2 linked regions of the Aliamphritea ceti genome follow. The protein of the gene in region 1 binds, or shares a complex with, the protein of each later gene. Links are inferred from orthologs where the notes say so. Each region holds a gene or a part of one and is shown on either strand. Other genes may lie near its edges.

Region 1 (12,295 bases):
GGAATGAAGGAATGTTAACGCTCTGACCGTTGACTGTAATCTGGCGATGTGAAACTACCTGACGTGCTTCAGCACGGGTAGAGCCAAAGCCCATACGATAGACAACATTGTCTAAACGCCCTTCCAACAGTTGCAACAAGTTAGTACCAGTCGCGCCATTGCGACGGGCAGCTTCCTTGTAGTAGCTGCGGAATTGCTTTTCAAGAACGCCGTAAGTACGACGAACTTTTTGTTTTTCACGAAGCTGTAAACCGTAATCGGACAGACGACCGCGACGAGCGCCGTGTACGCCTGGCACGTTTTCAGCTTTACACTTGCTGTCCAGTGCACGTACACCGCTCTTCAAGAACAGGTCGGTACCTTCACGGCGAGACAGCTTACATTTTGGTCCTATATAACGAGCCATATCTTACTGTCTCCGGATTAAACGCGACGTTTCTTAGACGGACGACAACCATTGTGTGGAATCGGTGTCACGTCAGTGATGTTGTTAACCTTGTAACCGCAACCGTTCAATGCACGAACTGCAGATTCACGGCCTGGTCCAGGACCTTTAACAAAAACGTCTAAATTCTTTAGGCCATACTCTTGCGCTGCCACACCTGCACGTTCTGCAGCTACCTGAGCTGCAAACGGTGTGCTCTTACGAGAACCGCGGAAGCCGGAGCCACCCGCAGTTGCCCAGCTCAGAGTATTTCCCTGACGATCAGTAATAGTAATGATCGTATTGTTAAATGAGGCGTGGATGTGCGCTAAGCCATCAACAACCTGCTTTTTAACCTTTTTACGTGTGCGAGTATTTGGCTTTGCCATATTGGAAATTCCTATCGCTTACCACTTACTTGCGGATTGGCTTACGTGGGCCTTTACGGGTACGCGCATTAGTCTTAGTGCGCTGACCACGAAGAGGCAGACTGCGACGATGACGCAGACCACGAAAACAGCCCAGATCCATCAAGCGTTTGATGTTCATGGATACTTCACGACGAAGGTCGCCTTCAACACTTAACTTGGCGATTTCGCCACGTACGTTGTCTAGCTGATCTTCTGAAAGCTCTGCAATTTTTGTGGATTCTTGAATACCACAAGCTGAACAAATGCTTTTCGCTGTAGTGCGGCCAATTCCGAAGATGTAAGTCAATGAAATTACCGCATGCTTATTGTCAGGAATATTGACGCCTGCTATACGGGCCATTCAATTTACTCCAACTTTATTAGCATGTTACCTGTCATATAAGACAAGCACTGCAAATTCTTCTATTAATGGAAGGCGCAGGATGTTACACCTTGATTAAAATTAAATCAAGCCCCTTGCCTTCCACCCCAGACCAGGATTAACCCTGGCGCTGCTTGTGTCGTGGTTCAACTTTGCAGATTACTCGCAAAGTTCCGTTACGACGTACGATCTTGCAGTTACGGCAGATTTTCTTTACAGATGCACGTACTTTCATGATCAACTCCAGTAGCAGGGGCTAGCGCAGCAGGCCAGCACCACCGCCTTTAAGATTCGACTTCTTCATCAGAGATTCATACTGATGGGACATCAGATGCGATTGTACCTGAGCCATGAAATCCATGACTACAACAACCACGATCAGTAACGATGTACCACCGAAGTAGAAAGGTATATTCCACGCAACAACCAAGAATTGAGGCATCAAGGAAACTGCTGTGATGTAAAGAGCGCCAAACAAAGTTAAACGACCCAAAACACTGTCAATATACCGAGCGGATTGCTCCCCTGGGCGAATACCCGGGATAAATGCACCAGACTTCTTCAGATTATCAGCAACTTCTTTCGGATTGAAAACAATCGCGGTATAGAAGTAGCAGAAGAAGATGATACATACAGAAAACAGCAGAATGTATAACGGCTGGCCCGGACCCAACGCTAACGCAACACTCTGTAACCATTCCATACCTTCAGTCTGGCCAAACCACTGACCAATTGAAGCAGGGAACAGTAGAATACTTGACGCAAAGATCGGCGGAATAACACCAGCCATATTAACTTTTAATGGCAGGTGGCTGGACTGCGCCGCATACATACGACGACCTTGCTGACGCTTCGCATAGTTAATGGTAATACGGCGTTGACCGCGCTCCATAAACACTACAAAGCCAACAGTCGCAACAGCCAGTGCTGCGATGCCCAGCAGAGCCAGGATGTTTAAATCACCCTGACGTGCCGCTTCAAAGGACTGACCGATTGCACCAGGCAATCCAGCCACAATACCAGCAAAGATCAGGATAGAAATACCGTTACCGATACCTCTCTCTGTCACTTGCTCACCTAACCACATCAGGAATACTGCGCCAGCTACAAGCGTCACGACTGCTACAAAGTAGAAAGACGGACCTGCGCTGAATGCTATTCCCTGATTAGCCAGACCTACCGCCATACCAAACGACTGAATGGTAGCCAGTATAACTGTACCATAGCGGGTATATTGGTTGATCTTACGGCGTCCAGCCTCACCTTCTTTCTTTAACTGCTCAAGAGTAGGGCTTACTACGGTCATCAACTGCATGATGATAGACGCAGATATGTACGGCATGATACCCAATGCAAGGATACTCATACGTTCCAGCGCCCCGCCGGAGAACATATTAAACAGACTCAGGATAGTACCCTGATTCTGATCGAAGAGTGCTGCTAGGCGATCAGGATTGATACCAGGTACCGGAATATGTGCACCGATACGGTATACAACGATCGCAATCAAAACAAACAACAGGCGAGACTTAAGTTCGCCTAAGCCGTTTTGAACACCTGCTGGTACTGGTCCTTTCTTAGCCATTTATTCCTCGACTTTTCCGCCAGCAGCTTCGATAGCAGCCTGAGCACCTTTGGTGACTTTCAGACCTTTAACGGTAACTGCTTTAGTGATTTCACCAGACAGGATCACGCGCGCACGCTTGATGCTTTCTTTGATGATATCGGCTTTCTTCAACGCTTCCAGGTCGACCACTTCGACACCAGCTTTAACCAGTTCATTCAAACGGATTTCAGCAACAAAAGGTGCCTGACGTGAAGTGAAACCAAACTTAGGCAGACGACGCTGTAAAGGCATCTGACCGCCTTCAAAACCTGGCTTCACTGAACCGCCTGAGCGGGATTTCTGACCTTTATGACCACGGCCACCGGTTTTACCCAGGCCAGAGCCAATGCCGCGACCAACACGCTTAGCAGCGGATTTGGAACCTTCGGCAGGACTTAGTGTATTAAGACGCATAACGTAATACTCCTTATTCGCCTTCTACACGAACCATGTAGTTTACTTTGTTGATCATGCCGCGAACGGAAGGTGTATCTTCCACTTCAACAGTATGACCGATACGGCGCAGACCCAGACCCTTAACGCACTCACGGTGCTTAGGTAGTTTACCGATAGGGCTGCGTACAAGTGTAACCTTGACTGTAGATGCCATCGTTAATTACCCCAGGATATCGTCTACGGACTTGCCACGTTTTGCAGCAACATCTTCAGGAGATGTCATGCTAGCCAAGCCATTGATTGTTGCACGTACAACGTTTACTGGGTTTGTAGAGCCGTAGCACTTAGCCAGTACGTTGTGAACACCTGCCAATTCCAGTACAGCACGCATTGCGCCACCGGCGATTACACCAGTACCTTCAGATGCAGGCTGCATGTATACCTTAGAAGCACCGTGACGGGCTTTAACAGCATATTGCAGAGTTGTGCCATTCAGGTCTACAGAGACCATATTGCGACGCGCTTGCTCCATTGCTTTTTGAATAGCAACAGGTACTTCACGTGCTTTACCACGACCGAAACCAACGCGGCCGTTACCGTCACCAACAACAGTCAGGGCTGTGAAACCGAAAATACGACCACCCTTAACTACTTTGGCAACACGGTTAACCTGAACAAGCTTCTCTTGCAGGTCACCGTCTTTCTGTTCGTGATTTGCCATTGTCAAACCCCTTAGAATTCCAGGCCGCCTTCACGGGCCGCTTCTGCCAACGCTTTGATACGTCCATGGTATTGGAAACCAGAACGGTCAAAAGCAACCTTAGATACGCCAGCGTCTTTAGCACGCTGAGCGATTAACGCACCGACTTTAGAAGCCGCGTCAGAGTTACCAGTACCACCTGCACGCAGATCTTTCTCTACAGTAGATGCTGCAGCCAGAACCTGACCACCATCAGCAGAGATAACCTGTGCATAGATATGACGAGGTGTACGGGTTACACATAGACGGGTAGCACCCAGCTCACGCATTTTGAAGCGAGCACGGCGAGCACGGCGAATACGAGATGTTTTCTTATCGTTCATGACCCTACCTTACTTCTTCTTAGCTTCTTTACGGCGTACGTATTCGTCAGCATAACGAACACCTTTACCTTTATAAGGCTCTGGTGGACGGAAAGCGCGAATCTCAGCAGCAGCCTGACCCAGTGTTTGCTTGCTAGCAGCAGTCAACACAACTGTGGTTTGGCCTTCCATTGCAGCTGAAACACCTTCAGGCAATTCGTAATCGATTGGGTGAGAGAAACCCAGGGTCAGGTTTACACTGTTGCCTTTAACGGCAGCACGGTAACCAACACCTTGCAGAACCAGTTTCTTAGAGAAACCTTCGCTCACACCTACAACCATGTTATTAACCAGAGAGCGTGTAGTACCAGCCAATGCATTGGCTTGCTTGCCGCCATCACGTGGCGCAAACTTCAGTACGTTATCTTCACTGGTTACTTCTACAGACTGGTGTACAGACAGATCCAAGGCACCGTTCTTGCCTTTTACAGAAATCTGCTGACCATCAATTTTAGCTTCAACACCTGCCGGTAGGACAACGGGACTTTTAGCAACTCGAGACATAGTTCTAGCTCCTAGAATACCGTGCAGATGACTTCGCCGCCGATACCGGCAGCACGTGCAGCGCGATCGCTCATCACACCTTTAGAGGTAGAGATGATAGAGATACCCAGACCGCCAGCTACTTTAGGCAGCTCGGAAGCAGCCTTATAAACACGTAGACTTGGACGACTTACACGCTGGATAGACTCAATAACCGGCTTGCCTTCGAAGTATTTCAATTCAACAGTCATAACTGGCTTAACGTCGCCTTCAACAGCGAAGCCAGAGATGTAACCTTCCGATTCTAAAACAGAAGCGACAGACGCCTTCATTTTAGAAGCAGGCATGGTTACAGCTGATTTCTCAGCCATATGACCATTACGAATACGAGTTAACATATCCGCTAGAGTGTCTTGCATACTCATGCTTAATTTTCCTTACTATTGTGCAGCGTAGTGCGGTAGCAGAATGACAATCACCCTGCCCTGACCACCATGCTTACCAACTAGCTTTCTTCAAGCCCGGAACATCACCACGCATAGCAGCTTCGCGCAATTTAATACGGCTTAAGCCGAATTTGCGGTAAACAGCGTGTGGACGACCAGTAACTTGACAACGACGTACCTGGCGAACCGGGTTAGCGTCACGTGGCAGCTTCTGAAGAGCTACCTGTGCTTCCCAACGATCATCTTCAGATGAAGCTGGGTTACGGATGATTGCCTTTAACTGAGCACGTTTCTCAGCGTACTTAGCAACCATTTTTGCGCGTTTTGCTTCGCGCGCTTTCATACATTCCTTAGCCATTTTTCTACCCTACTTTTTGAATGGGAAGTTCAGGGCTGCCAGCAGGGCACGACCTTCATCGTTATTACGGGCAGTGGTAGTGATAGTAATATCCATACCACGCAGCTTATCTACTTTATCGAAATCGATTTCAGGGAAGATAATCTGCTCTTTAACACCCATGCTGTAGTTACCACGACCATCAAAAGATTTCGGGTTCAGACCACGGAAGTCACGGATACGAGGGATAGAAACATCAACCAGACGGTCAAGGAATTCCCACATACGCTCACCGCGCAGGGTTACCTTACAACCGATAGGCCAGCCTTCACGTACTTTAAAGCCAGCAATAGATTTGCGAGCTAAAGTTACAACAGGCTTCTGACCAGAAATTTGCTGCATATCTGCAACAGCGTTTTCTAGCTGCTTTTTGTCACCTAGCGCTTCACCAACACCCATGTTCAGGGTGATTTTGGTCAGGCGAGGAACAGCCATCACGTTTTCGCTCTTCAGCTCTTCTAGAAGCTGCTGCTTAACGGAATCTTTATAAAGGGCTTTTAATCTAGACATGGCATCAACTCCTATTACTTAGCGATTACTTCGCCGTTGGATTTGAAGAAGCGAACTTTGTTGCCATCTTCCAGAACCTTGAAGCCAACACGATCACCTTTACCGGTAGCCGCGTTGAAGATCGCAACATTTGAAACAGCAAGCGCTGCTTCTTTTTCTACGATGCCACCAGGCTTACCCATCATAGGGTTAGGCTTAGTGTGCTTCTTCACCATGTTGATGCCAGATACAATCAGGCGATCATCAGCAAGAACGCGTAAAACCTTACCGCGCTTACCTTTATCTTTACCTGCAATGACGATTACTTCGTCGTCACGAATAATTTTCTGCATGCTTTCCTATCCTTTCCTACTACCCTCTCATGCTCAAAAACGCCAACCCCGTTAAGAGTTAGCGTTTTTCAAAAAAATCAAACTTAACGTTTAATTTTTAAAGCACTTCAGGCGCCAGGGAAATGATTTTCATAAACTTCTCTGAGCGAAGTTCACGAGTTACTGGTCCAAAAATACGTGTACCGATTGGCGCGTCGTTTGCGTTCAACATAACCGCTGAGTTTACATCAAAGCGGATAACTGAACCGTCAGGGCGACGAACACCTTTACGAGTACGAACTACAACAGCGTTAAGAACCTGGCCTTTTTTCACCTTACCGCGTGGAATTGCTTCCTTCACAGTAACTTTGATGATGTCACCCACACTCGCGTAACGGCGATGTGAGCCACCCAGGACCTTGATACACTGCACACGCTTGGCGCCGCTGTTATCAGCAACATCAAGCATAGTTTCTGTTTGAATCATGGTCTCTACTCCAAAATTCAGACTTATTCCTTCGCTTAACCACTGTTTTCACGGTGGTTTCTGGCGAAAAAACAAGTCTGCCAGAAGCAAAGGTGCGTTATATTACACCTTTACTGCCTGTTCTTCAATCTTAACTAGCGTCCAAGACTTACTTTTTGAATACGGACGGGATTCAGCGATAACCACTGTGTCACCCATGTTGCATTCATTCTGTTCGTCATGCGCATGCAGCTTAGTTGAACGAGTTACGAATTTACCGTAAATCGGATGCTTCTCTTTGCGTTCAACCAGAACGGTGATGGTTTTGTCAGCTTTGTTGCTAACAACTTTACCAATCACTGTACGAGTACGTTTTTCTGCAGCCATCATTAGTTACCTGCTTTCTCATTCAGTAAAGTCTTAGTACGGGCGATATCGCGACGCACCTGACCTAACATATGGTTCTGAGTCAGCTGACCAGTTGCTTTCTGCATACGCAGATTGAACTGATCCTTCAAAAGACCCAGCAAAGTTTGCTGTAGCTCTTCTGCGGATTGTTCGCGCAATTCAGTTGCTTTCATCACATCACCGTCCGTTTAACAATAGTGGTTGCTACTGGTAATTTAGCAGCCGCCAGATTGAATGCTTCGGTGGCCAGTTCATCAGGTACACCGCTCATTTCGAACAGTACTTTACCTGGCTGAATCTGAGCTACCCAGTATTCAACGCTACCCTTACCTTTACCCATACGTACTTCAAGTGGCTTGCCGGTAATCGGCTTATCTGGGAACACACGGATCCAGATTTTACCACCACGCTTTACGTGACGAGTCATGGTACGACGAGCAGCTTCGATCTGACGAGCTGTAATACGTCCGCGACCAGTGGCTTTAAGTGCGATTTCACCGAAGCTTACTTTGCTTCCGCGTTCCGCTAAACCACGGTTACGACCTTTCATTACCTTACGGAATTTCAGTCTTTTAGGTTGCAGCATTGATAATTACCCCTACTTTGAACCTTTCTTTTTAGGCTGAGCATTCTTCTGAGCACGCACTTCTTCAATGCCGCCCAGGATCTCGCCTTTAAAGATCCAGACTTTAATACCAAGCACACCATAAGTAGTATGCGCCTCATAAGTACCGTAATCGATATCAGCACGCAGAGTATGCAAAGGTACGCGACCTTCACGGTACCATTCGGAACGTGCGATTTCAGCACCGCCCAAACGACCACCTACCTGAATTTTGATACCCTTAGCACCCAGTCGCATAGCATTCTGTACAGAACGCTTCATTGCACGACGGAACATTACGCGACGCTCCAACTGGCTAGCTACACCTTGAGCAACCAATTTCGCATCCAGTTCTGGCTTACGGACTTCTTCGATGTTGATGTGGACAGGTACACCCATCATTTTAGAAACAGCATTACGCAGTTTCTCTACATCTTCACCTTTCTTACCAATCACGATGCCTGGACGGGCTGTGTGAATGGTGATTTTTGCATTCTGTGCAGGACGCTCGATATCGATGCGGCTCACAGATGCTGCTTTCAACTGACCTTCCAGATACTCACGTACCTGAAGGTCATTCAACAGTTTACTAGCGTATTCGTTCTTGTCTGCATACCACACAGAAGTGTGATCTTTAACAATGCCCAAACGAATACCTGTTGGATTTACCTTCTGACCCATAGTGGTATCTCCTAGCAGTCAGCGACCTTGACGGTGATGTGTGAGGTACGCTTCAGAATACGATCTGCACGACCTTTAGCACGCGGCTTAATACGCTTCATCGTCATACCTTCGTCAACGAAGATCTCAGATACGCGTAGCTCGTCAATATCAGCACCTTCGTTATGCTCTGCGTTAGCAATAGCAGACTCAAGTACCTTCTTAACTAAAACCGCACCTTTTTGAGGGCTGAAAGCCAGAATATCCAGGGCTTCACCCACCGCTTTTCCGCGGATTTGATCGGCAACCAAACGCGCTTTCTGAGCGGAGATATGGGCGCCTTTGTGCTTAGCGGCTACTTCCATTTTCTATACTCCCGAATTAGCGTTTAGCTTTCTTGTCTGCTGCATGACCCTTGTACGTACGGGTAGCGGCAAACTCGCCTAATTTATGACCAACCATGTCCTCGGTGATAAACACCGGTACGTGCTGACGGCCATTATGGACTGCAATCGTTAAGCCTACGAAGTTAGGGAACACCGTAGAGCGACGAGACCAAGTTTTGATCGGACGACGATCATTGGCCTCAATTGCAGCCTCTACCTTTTTCAACAGGTGAAGGTCAATAAAAGGACCTTTCTTCAGTGAACGTGGCACAGCTGTATCCTCTGATTATTTCGCTTGACGACGACGTACGATTAACTTATCAGTACGCTTGTTCTTACGAGTCTTAAGACCTTTAGTCGGCATACCCCATGGAGACACAGGATGACGACCACCAGAAGTACGACCTTCACCACCACCATGTGGGTGATCAACAGGGTTCATAGCAACACCACGCACCGTTGGACGCACACCGCGCCAGCGCTTAGCACCAGCCTTACCCAGAGAGCGCAGGCTGTGTTCAGAGTTGCTTACTTCACCTAAAGTCGCACAACAGTCAATTAAGACTTTACGCATTTCACCAGAACGCAGACGCAAAGTTGCGTGCGCGCCTTCGCGTGCCACTAACTGAGCAGAAGTACCGGCAGAACGTGCAATTTGAGCACCCTTACCTGGCTTCATTTCAATACAGTGAACAACGCTACCTACTGGGATGTTCCGCAGCGGCAGGCAGTTACCTGGTTTAATGTCAGCGTCCTGACCAGAAATTACACGGCTGCCAGCTTTCACGCCCTTAGGAGCAATGATGTAGCGGCGTTCACCGTCAGCGTATTTCAGCAGGGCGATATGTGCAGAACGGTTCGGATCGTATTCCAGACGCTCAACAACAGCAGGAATACCTTCTTTGTTACGACGGAAGTCGATCAGACGGTAATGCTGCTTGTGTCCGCCACCAATGTGACGAGTTGTGATGCGACCATAGGTATTACGACCACCGGTCTTGCTTTTCTTTTCGACCAGAGCAGCAAAAGGCTTGCCCTTGTGAAGATCGTTATTAACGACCTTAACAACGTGACGGCGGCCAGCAGAGGTCGGTTTAGATTTAACAATAGCCATTCTTATAACCCCTCTTATTCGCCATCGATGAAGTCGATGTCGTGACCATCAGCCAGGCATACATATGCCTTACGAATGTTAGAGCGCTTACCCAAACCACGCTGAGTGCGTTTGGTTTTACCCTTCACGTTTACGATGTTCACGCCAGTTACTTTAACTTCAAATAGCTGTTCAACGGCCTTTTTAATTTCAGGCTTGGTTGCGTCAGCCGCTACACGGAACACAACCTGCTGAGAACCTTCAGCAACGATAGTCGCTTTCTCAGAAATGTGTGGACCTAGCAGTACTTGATAGATGCGTCCTTGGTTCATGCTAACGCCTCCTCAATTTTCTTAAGAGCAGCGACAGTAACCAGAACTTTATCGAAACCAACCAGACTAACAGGATCAATGCCAGCAGCGTCGCGTACGTCTACATGAGGTACGTTACGAGCAGCAAGATACAGATTCTGTTCTACATCTTCTGTAATCAGAAGAACATTAGCCAGTTCCAGCTCATTCAACTTAGCAACGAATTGCTTAGTCTTAGGCGCTTCTACGCTGAAGTTATCAACAATAACCAGACGCTCTTGACGAACCAACTCAGAGAAGATGCAACGCATAGCTGCGCGGTACATTTTCTTGTTTACTTTCTGAGTATGGCTACGTGGTGCAGCTGCGAAAGTCACACCACCAGTACGCCACAGAGGACTACGAATAGTACCGGCACGCGCACGGCCAGTACCTTTTTGACGCCATGGCTTAGCACCACCACCGCTTACAGCGGCGCGGTTCTTTTGAGCCTTGGTGCCTTGACGACCACCGGCCAGGTACGCCGTAACGACCTGATGAACCAGTGATTCATTGAATTCTTTACCAAACGCTAGGTCGGAAACTTCAACAGATCCGCCAGCTCCTGCAAGATTCAGATTCATTACAAACCCCCTTAGGCGCCAGCTTTAACAGCTGATTTAACGAATACGTCACCGCCAGTGGCACCAGGAACAGCGCCCTTAACCAACAGCAGATTACGCTCAGCATCGATGCGAACAACTTCCAGGGACTGAACGGTTACACGCTCCGCACCCATGTGTCCTGCCATCTTCTTGCCTTTCCAAACGCGACCAGGAGTTTGACACTGACCAATAGAACCAGGAGCACGATGAGAAAGTGAGTTACCGTGAGTAGCATCTTGCATGGAGAAATTCCAACGCTTGATACCGCCCTGGAAGCCCTTACCTTTGGACTGCCCGGTTACATCAATTTTCTGACCCGCTTCGAAGCGTTCAACAGTCAGTTGATCACCAACATTTATAACTTCGTCACCTGAGAGACGGAACTCCCATAAACCGCGACCAGCTTCGGTCTCAGCTTTGGCAAAGTGACCTGCCATTGCTTTAGTAACACGGCTAGCGCGACGTGATCCTACAGTTACCTGCACAGCAGAGTAACCATCAGCATCATCAGTCTTAACCTGTGTAACCCGGTTCGGCTCCACTTCGATGACTGTGACTGGCACAGACACACCGTCTTCATTGAAGACACGTGTCATACCTGCTTTACGTCCGATTAAACCTACAGACATTTTTCTAACCTCAATTGCCAGTTGTGTACGGGGCTTTTTACCCGCTATGGCTGCCCGTCCAGGGCATTCCACACGCAAACTAAAAGTTTGCGCATCTGTCTAATTAGCCTAAGCTAATTTGCACTTCGACACCCGCAGCAAGGTCTAGCTTCATCAGTGCGTCAACAGTTTTTTCTGTTGGCTCAACGATGTCCAGAACACGCTTATGTGTGCGGATTTCGTACTGGTCACGTGCATCTTTATTCACGTGTGGCGAAATCAGCACTGTAAAGCGCTCTTTGCGAGTAGGAAGTGGGATCGGACCATGCACCTGAGCTCCAGTCCGCTTAGCAGTCTCAACGATCTCCTGAGCGGAAGAGTCAATCAGGCGATGATCAAAAGCTTTCAGACGAATTCTGATTTTTTGGTTCTGCATTTCGATCACACATTTCCTAGATTGTTAAACGGCTTGACGCCGACCTAGCCCCAATTAATGGGGTAGCGCATTCTACTGAACCCCCATAGGCAAGTCAAGGCTATTTATTAACCAGCAATAACCCCATCTAACCAAGTCTCCCTTAGAAAAGTAATTTGCACTACACAGCCTGCAACAGGACTTTTTTACAGA
Region 2 (5,175 bases), 3.3 Mb from region 1 along the record:
AGTTCCACGGCTTTAAGTCTGGTCATTATTTAAACAATCTTCTCTTGCGCAAGTTATTAGAGAATGAAGATGCCTGGGAAGTTGTTACTTTCGAAGAGCAAGATTCAGCAGTGCCTATTTCTTACCTGAAACCGATTTTGGCGTAAGGTATATATTGCCGACAGGCAGTACTTATATTGATTAAAACCGGGTTAAGCCCGGTTTTTTTATGTCTTTAAAAATATTCGCGGTTGAGATTCAACTTATTGCCCCAATAGAGGTAGAATGCTTGGCCAATAATAGTTTAGAACAGCGGCATAGATGTCAGCCGCTCACGTGTCTCAAGGGTTAAAAGTCACATTATGCTCACCTCGATGTTAAAGAAAGTATTTGGTAGTAAAAATGATCGTGAACTCAAGCGGATGGGTAAGGTCGTAAAACAGATCAACGCCCTTGAAGCTGACCTTGAGTCTCTCAGCGATGAACAGCTGAAGTTAAAAACGAAAGAATTCAAACAAAGACTGTCAGATGGGCAGACGATAGAACAGCTCTTGCCGGAAGCGTTCGCGACTGTCCGTGAAGCATCTAAGCGTGTCATGGGAATGCGCCACTTTGATGTACAGTTTATCGGTGGTATTACCTTGCATGATGGTAAGGTTGCTGAGATGCGGACAGGTGAAGGTAAAACACTTGTAGCAACTGCGCCTGTATATTTGCGAGCGTTAACCGGCAGAGGTGTTCATGTTGTTACTGTGAACGATTACCTGGCAAGCCGAGATGCAGAGTGGATGCGTCCACTTTATGAATCTCTTGGTTTAAGCGTAGGTGTAATTCTGTCCGGTCAGGATGCAGAAAGTAAGCGTGCAGCTTATCAGTCTGACATTACTTACGGCACAAACAATGAGTTCGGCTTCGATTATTTGCGCGATAACATGGCATTCAGCGTTGAAGATAAGGTTCAGCGAGATTTCCATTATGCAGTGGTCGATGAAGTTGACTCCATTCTTATCGATGAAGCCCGTACCCCTCTGATTATTTCTGGTCCTGCTGAAGACAGCTCTGAGCTTTATCGGCAGATGAATACTCTGATACCGGGACTACGTCGTTTTGATGGTGAAATTGACCCTAAGAGTGAAGAAGAAGTTGACGGTGACTTTGCCGTTGATGAGAAGAACAAAAGTGTTGAGCTGACCGAGCAAGGTCACCAGAAAATTGAAGAGGTATTGGTTGAAAAGGGCATCTTAGGTGAAGGTGAAAGTCTATATGCACCTCATAACCTGAGCCTTTTGCATCATGTTCTGGCTGCCTTGCGTGCTCATAACCTGTTCCAGCGCGATAATGACTATATTGTGCAGGATGGTCAGGTGGTTATCGTTGATGAGCATACAGGCCGGATTATGCCAGGCCGTCGCTGGTCTGAAGGGTTACATCAGGCAGTTGAAGCGAAAGAAGGCGTGCATATTAATCAGGAAAGCCAGACGTTAGCTTCTACTACTTTCCAGAACTACTTCCGTTTATATGAAACCCTTTCCGGTATGACTGGTACTGCTGATACTGAAGCATTCGAATTGCGTCAGATATATGCGTTGGATGTAGTGGTTATTCCAACCAATGTAGAGGTTGCCCGGATTGATTATAACGACTTAGTGTTCCTGACCGTTGCTGAGAAATACGAAGCAATTGTTACCGAGATTGAAGAATGTGTTGAGCAGAAGCGTCCTGTATTGGTTGGTACCGCATCAGTTGAATCTTCCGAATTGATCTCTGCATTCCTGACGAAGAAGAACGTACCGCATAATGTATTGAATGCGAAAAACCATGGTCGTGAGGCTGGTATTATTGCTGAAGCAGGGCGTCCGGGAGCAATTACCATTGCAACCAACATGGCAGGCCGTGGTACTGATATTGTGTTGGGCGGTAAACTGGAAGCTGCACTGGATAAGTTAGATAACCCTTCTGAAGCAGAAATTGTAGAAGCTACTGCTGAATGGCAGAAACGCCATGATGCGGTTCTGGAAGCTGGCGGTTTGCATATTATTGGTACAGAGCGACACGAGTCTCGCCGGATTGATAATCAGCTGCGAGGCCGGGCGGGTCGTCAGGGCGATAATGGTTCTTCGCGTTTCTTCTTATCACTTGAAGATGACCTGATGCGTATCTTTGCCTCTGAGCGTGTTCGTCAGTTCATGCAGGCTCTGGGTATGGAGAAAGGTGAAGCCATCGAACATAAGATGGTATCAAATGCGATTGAGAAAGCTCAGCGTAAGGTCGAGGGTCGTAACTACGATATTCGTAAGCAGTTACTGGAATATGATGACGTTGCGAATGATCAGCGTCGTGCGGTATACGAGCAGCGTAATGAGCTGATGGCAAGTAGCGATGTTTCTGAAACTGTCACCGCTATTCGCAGTGAAGTGATTAATAAAGGTGTTGATACTTTTATTGCTCCGCAAAGTCTGGACGAGCAGTGGGACATTGCAGGTCTTGAAAAGCATATCGAAAGCGAGTTTGGTTTGCAGTTGTCTATTCAGCAGTGGCTGGATACTGATGATACTTTGCATGAAGAATCCCTGCGTTCAAAAATTGAACAGCAAATAGTGGAAGACTATCACGCCAAGGAAGCCATGGTCGGCTTGGATAATATGCGGACCTTTGAGAAGCAGGTAATGCTACAGGTGCTTGATACATTGTGGAAAGAGCATCTTCAGGCTATGGATCTTCTGCGTCAGGGTATTCATTTGCGCGGTTATGCGCAGAAGAATCCGAAGCAGGAATATAAGCGTGAATCTTTCATCCTGTTTGAGCAGCTACTGGAAAATATCAAGACAGATGTTGTAAAAATTCTCAGCAACGTACAGATTCGTCAACCTGAAGAAATTGAAGCAATGGAGCAACAACGCCGGGAGCAGGCTGAACGTCAGCAGATGGATTTCAAACATGATACTGAATCCGCAATGGACGAAGAGCATGGAGAAGCTTCCGCAGAACCTGTTGCCGAGACTTTTGTTCGTGATGAGAAGAAAGTTGGCCGGAATGAGCCTTGCCCATGTGGATCAGGTAAAAAATATAAGCAATGTCATGGTAAGTTAAACTAATGACATATGCCGGGGCTACTTCATAATTTAGTAGCCCTTAGATTACAAAATTTACTTAAGAAAGCAGCCTGGCTGCTTTCTTTTGGTTGGAGAAAAAGAAATGGCAGTAGGAAGCGGTGTAATCCCGGAGCTTAAGCCGGTTGCAGGTATACGTGTTGGAACAACTTCAGCGGGTGTGAAAACACCAGGACGTCCAGATCTGGTTTTGATGGAACTGGATGAAAGCGCAACTGTTGCCGGTGTCTTTACGCTGAATCAGTTTTGTGCCGCACCAGTGCGTATTTGCAAAGCTAATCTTCAGTCAGGTAAGCCGCGTTATCTGGTTATTAATACCGGCAATGCTAATGCAGGCACAGGTAAAGAAGGCCATGAAGATGCGTTGGTGTGTTGTCAGGTAGTCGCTGATCATGCAGGTGTAAAGCTCGAAGAGGTGTTGCCTTTCTCAACAGGAGTTATTGGTGAAAAGTTACCGGTTGAGCGTATTACTGCTGCAGTACCTGCTGCGTTTGATGCGCTTTCTGATAACGGCTGGTTGGATGCCGCCAGCGGCATTATGACGACTGATACACGTCCTAAGGCTTACTCGACTCAGTTTGAGTATCAGGGGCAGATAGTTACCTTTAGCGGGATTTCTAAAGGTGCAGGCATGATCAGGCCAAATATGGCAACTATGCTGGCCTATGTCGCTACTGATGCGGCTGTAGATGCTGAATTGTTGCAAAGAATGCTTAAGCGCTCAGCAGACAAGACCTTTAACCGGGTAACGATTGATGGTGATACTTCAACCAATGATTCTTGTATGTTAATAGCGACCGGGGCTTCAAAGCTGCAAATTACAGAGGCTGATGAGGCTTTGTTTGTTGCTTTTAATGACGCTCTTGATGACATTATGCTACAGCTGGCCCAGGCGATTGTAAGAGACGGTGAAGGTGCTACTAAATTTATAACTGTTGCCGTAGAGCAAGCAGAAACTTCTGCTGAAGCACTATTGGCTGCTTATGCTGTTTCCCATTCTCCATTAGTAAAAACTGCGTTATTTGCCAGTGATCCTAACTGGGGGCGTATTCTTGCAGCTGTTGGTTATGCCGGTATTGATAACCTGGATGTGGATGCATTGCAGATATATCTTGGTGATATTTGTATTGTCGAGGAGGGTGGTCGGGCTTCAAACTATACAGAGGAGGCTGGCCAGGCGGCTATGAATGAGGAAGAGATCACTATTCGTATCGTGCTTAATCGCGGCGATGTTGCTGAGACGGTCTGGACGACGGATCTAAGTAAGGACTACGTGTCTATAAATGCGGATTATCGTTCTTAATCTATAAGAGAGTCCTGACTAAGTACTTATAACTACTCATTCAGAAAAGCCGCTTGTTAAGGCTAATTATTGAAAGCTATCGATTAAACTATGACTAAATTGATTCATGTTGCCGCTGCTGCCATTTTTAATCCTGAAGGTCAGGTGTTACTTGCTTTACGAAGTAAGCAGCAGCATCAGGGCGGCCTTTGGGAGTTTCCCGGAGGGAAGGTTGAGGCAAATGAATCAGTGCTTGAAGCACTGTCACGTGAGCTTGACGAAGAGCTGGACATTCAGATTGATCATGCGGCAACCCGACCGCTAATTCAGGTGCCTTATCATTATCCGGATAAATCCGTACTGTTGGACGTATATAAAGTTTCTGGTTTTTCAGGTGTGCCCCATGGTGCTGAAGGGCAGCCGCTAGAATGGGTTGATATTGCTAATCTTGAACAGTATGACTTTCCAGCTGCTAATACGCCAATTGTCAATGCTTTGCTGTTACCACAGTGTATCGCAATAACTGGTAATGCTAACGGGACTGCAGAATATGTAAAAAAATCTGTAGCAGCGATCTCAGGGGGCGCTCAGTGGTTAATGCTGCGTGCACATCAGCTGAGCTCTTCAGAGCGGACTGCTTTAGCGCGACAGATTAGAGCGACTATTGATGCTGCTGACGGTGTAGTGCTTAGTCTTAATGGTAGTGTTGCTGAAGCTAATGACTGTGGTGTAAATGCATTGCATCTGAGCTCTGATAAGTTAATGGTTTTGAATACGCGTACAGAGTTTCGCGGGCGTTGGTTG

What was found.
Region 2: the proteins of secY (region 1) and secA are in contact, whole or in part, in a crystal structure (PDB 3DIN), measured with the Thermotoga maritima proteins. The link is inferred for Aliamphritea ceti from one-to-one orthologs. Residues at the interface, in WP_004081795.1 of Thermotoga maritima: Glu108, Gly109, Glu110, Glu111, Ala236, Glu237, Arg238, Arg239, Ile240, Thr241, Ile242, Gln243, Tyr244, Ala245, Arg246, Arg247, Val248, Thr249, Gly250, Arg251, Arg252, Val253, Tyr254, Gly256, Ala257, Ser258, Thr259, Tyr260, Leu261, Pro262; in WP_004082002.1 of Thermotoga maritima: Glu261, Ala262, Arg263, Lys300, Ala301, Arg302, Thr303, Ile304, Ile305, Leu323, Tyr324, Asp325, Pro326, Val329, Ser330, Tyr333, Ile336, Lys340, Phe345, Val349, Glu363, Phe364, Tyr374, Ser375, Gly376, Gly377, Glu393, Ile395, Thr482, Ser483.

Annotation. Positions count from the first base shown.
Region 1 is NZ_AP025282.1:4,764,946-4,777,240, forward strand. What follows is about bases 638-3,624. They hold secY (preprotein translocase subunit SecY), read right to left. Parts: upstream 2,802-3,624; coding sequence 1,473-2,801; downstream 638-1,472. Other genes in these bases: rpsK (30S ribosomal protein S11), read right to left, coding at 638-813; rpsM (30S ribosomal protein S13), read right to left, coding at 839-1,195; rpmJ (50S ribosomal protein L36), read right to left, coding at 1,335-1,451; rplO (50S ribosomal protein L15), read right to left, coding at 2,802-3,236; rpmD (50S ribosomal protein L30), read right to left, coding at 3,250-3,432. In the rest of the region: rpsD (30S ribosomal protein S4), read right to left, coding at 1-406; more of rpsK, read right to left, coding at 424-637; more of rpsE, read right to left, coding at 3,625-3,939; rplR (50S ribosomal protein L18), read right to left, coding at 3,951-4,301; rplF (50S ribosomal protein L6), read right to left, coding at 4,311-4,844; rpsH (30S ribosomal protein S8), read right to left, coding at 4,856-5,248; rpsN (30S ribosomal protein S14), read right to left, coding at 5,322-5,627; rplE (50S ribosomal protein L5), read right to left, coding at 5,637-6,176; rplX (50S ribosomal protein L24), read right to left, coding at 6,191-6,508; rplN (50S ribosomal protein L14), read right to left, coding at 6,606-6,974; rpsQ (30S ribosomal protein S17), read right to left, coding at 7,077-7,340; rpmC (50S ribosomal protein L29), read right to left, coding at 7,343-7,534; rplP (50S ribosomal protein L16), read right to left, coding at 7,534-7,947; rpsC (30S ribosomal protein S3), read right to left, coding at 7,960-8,646; rplV (50S ribosomal protein L22), read right to left, coding at 8,658-8,990; rpsS (30S ribosomal protein S19), read right to left, coding at 9,007-9,282; and 5 more genes. UniProt on the Escherichia coli protein: The central subunit of the protein translocation channel SecYEG. Consists of two halves formed by TMs 1-5 and 6-10.
Region 2 is NZ_AP025282.1:1,495,514-1,500,688, forward strand. What follows is about bases 1-3,274. They hold secA (preprotein translocase subunit SecA), read left to right. Parts: upstream 1-341; coding sequence 342-3,074; downstream 3,075-3,274. Other genes in these bases: lpxC (UDP-3-O-acyl-N-acetylglucosamine deacetylase), read left to right, coding at 1-146; argJ (bifunctional glutamate N-acetyltransferase/amino-acid acetyltransferase ArgJ), read left to right, coding at 3,175-3,274. Outside these bases: more of argJ, read left to right, coding at 3,275-4,392; OCU49_RS06885 (Nudix family hydrolase), read left to right, coding at 4,483-5,175. UniProt on the Escherichia coli protein: Required for protein export, interacts with the SecYEG preprotein conducting channel.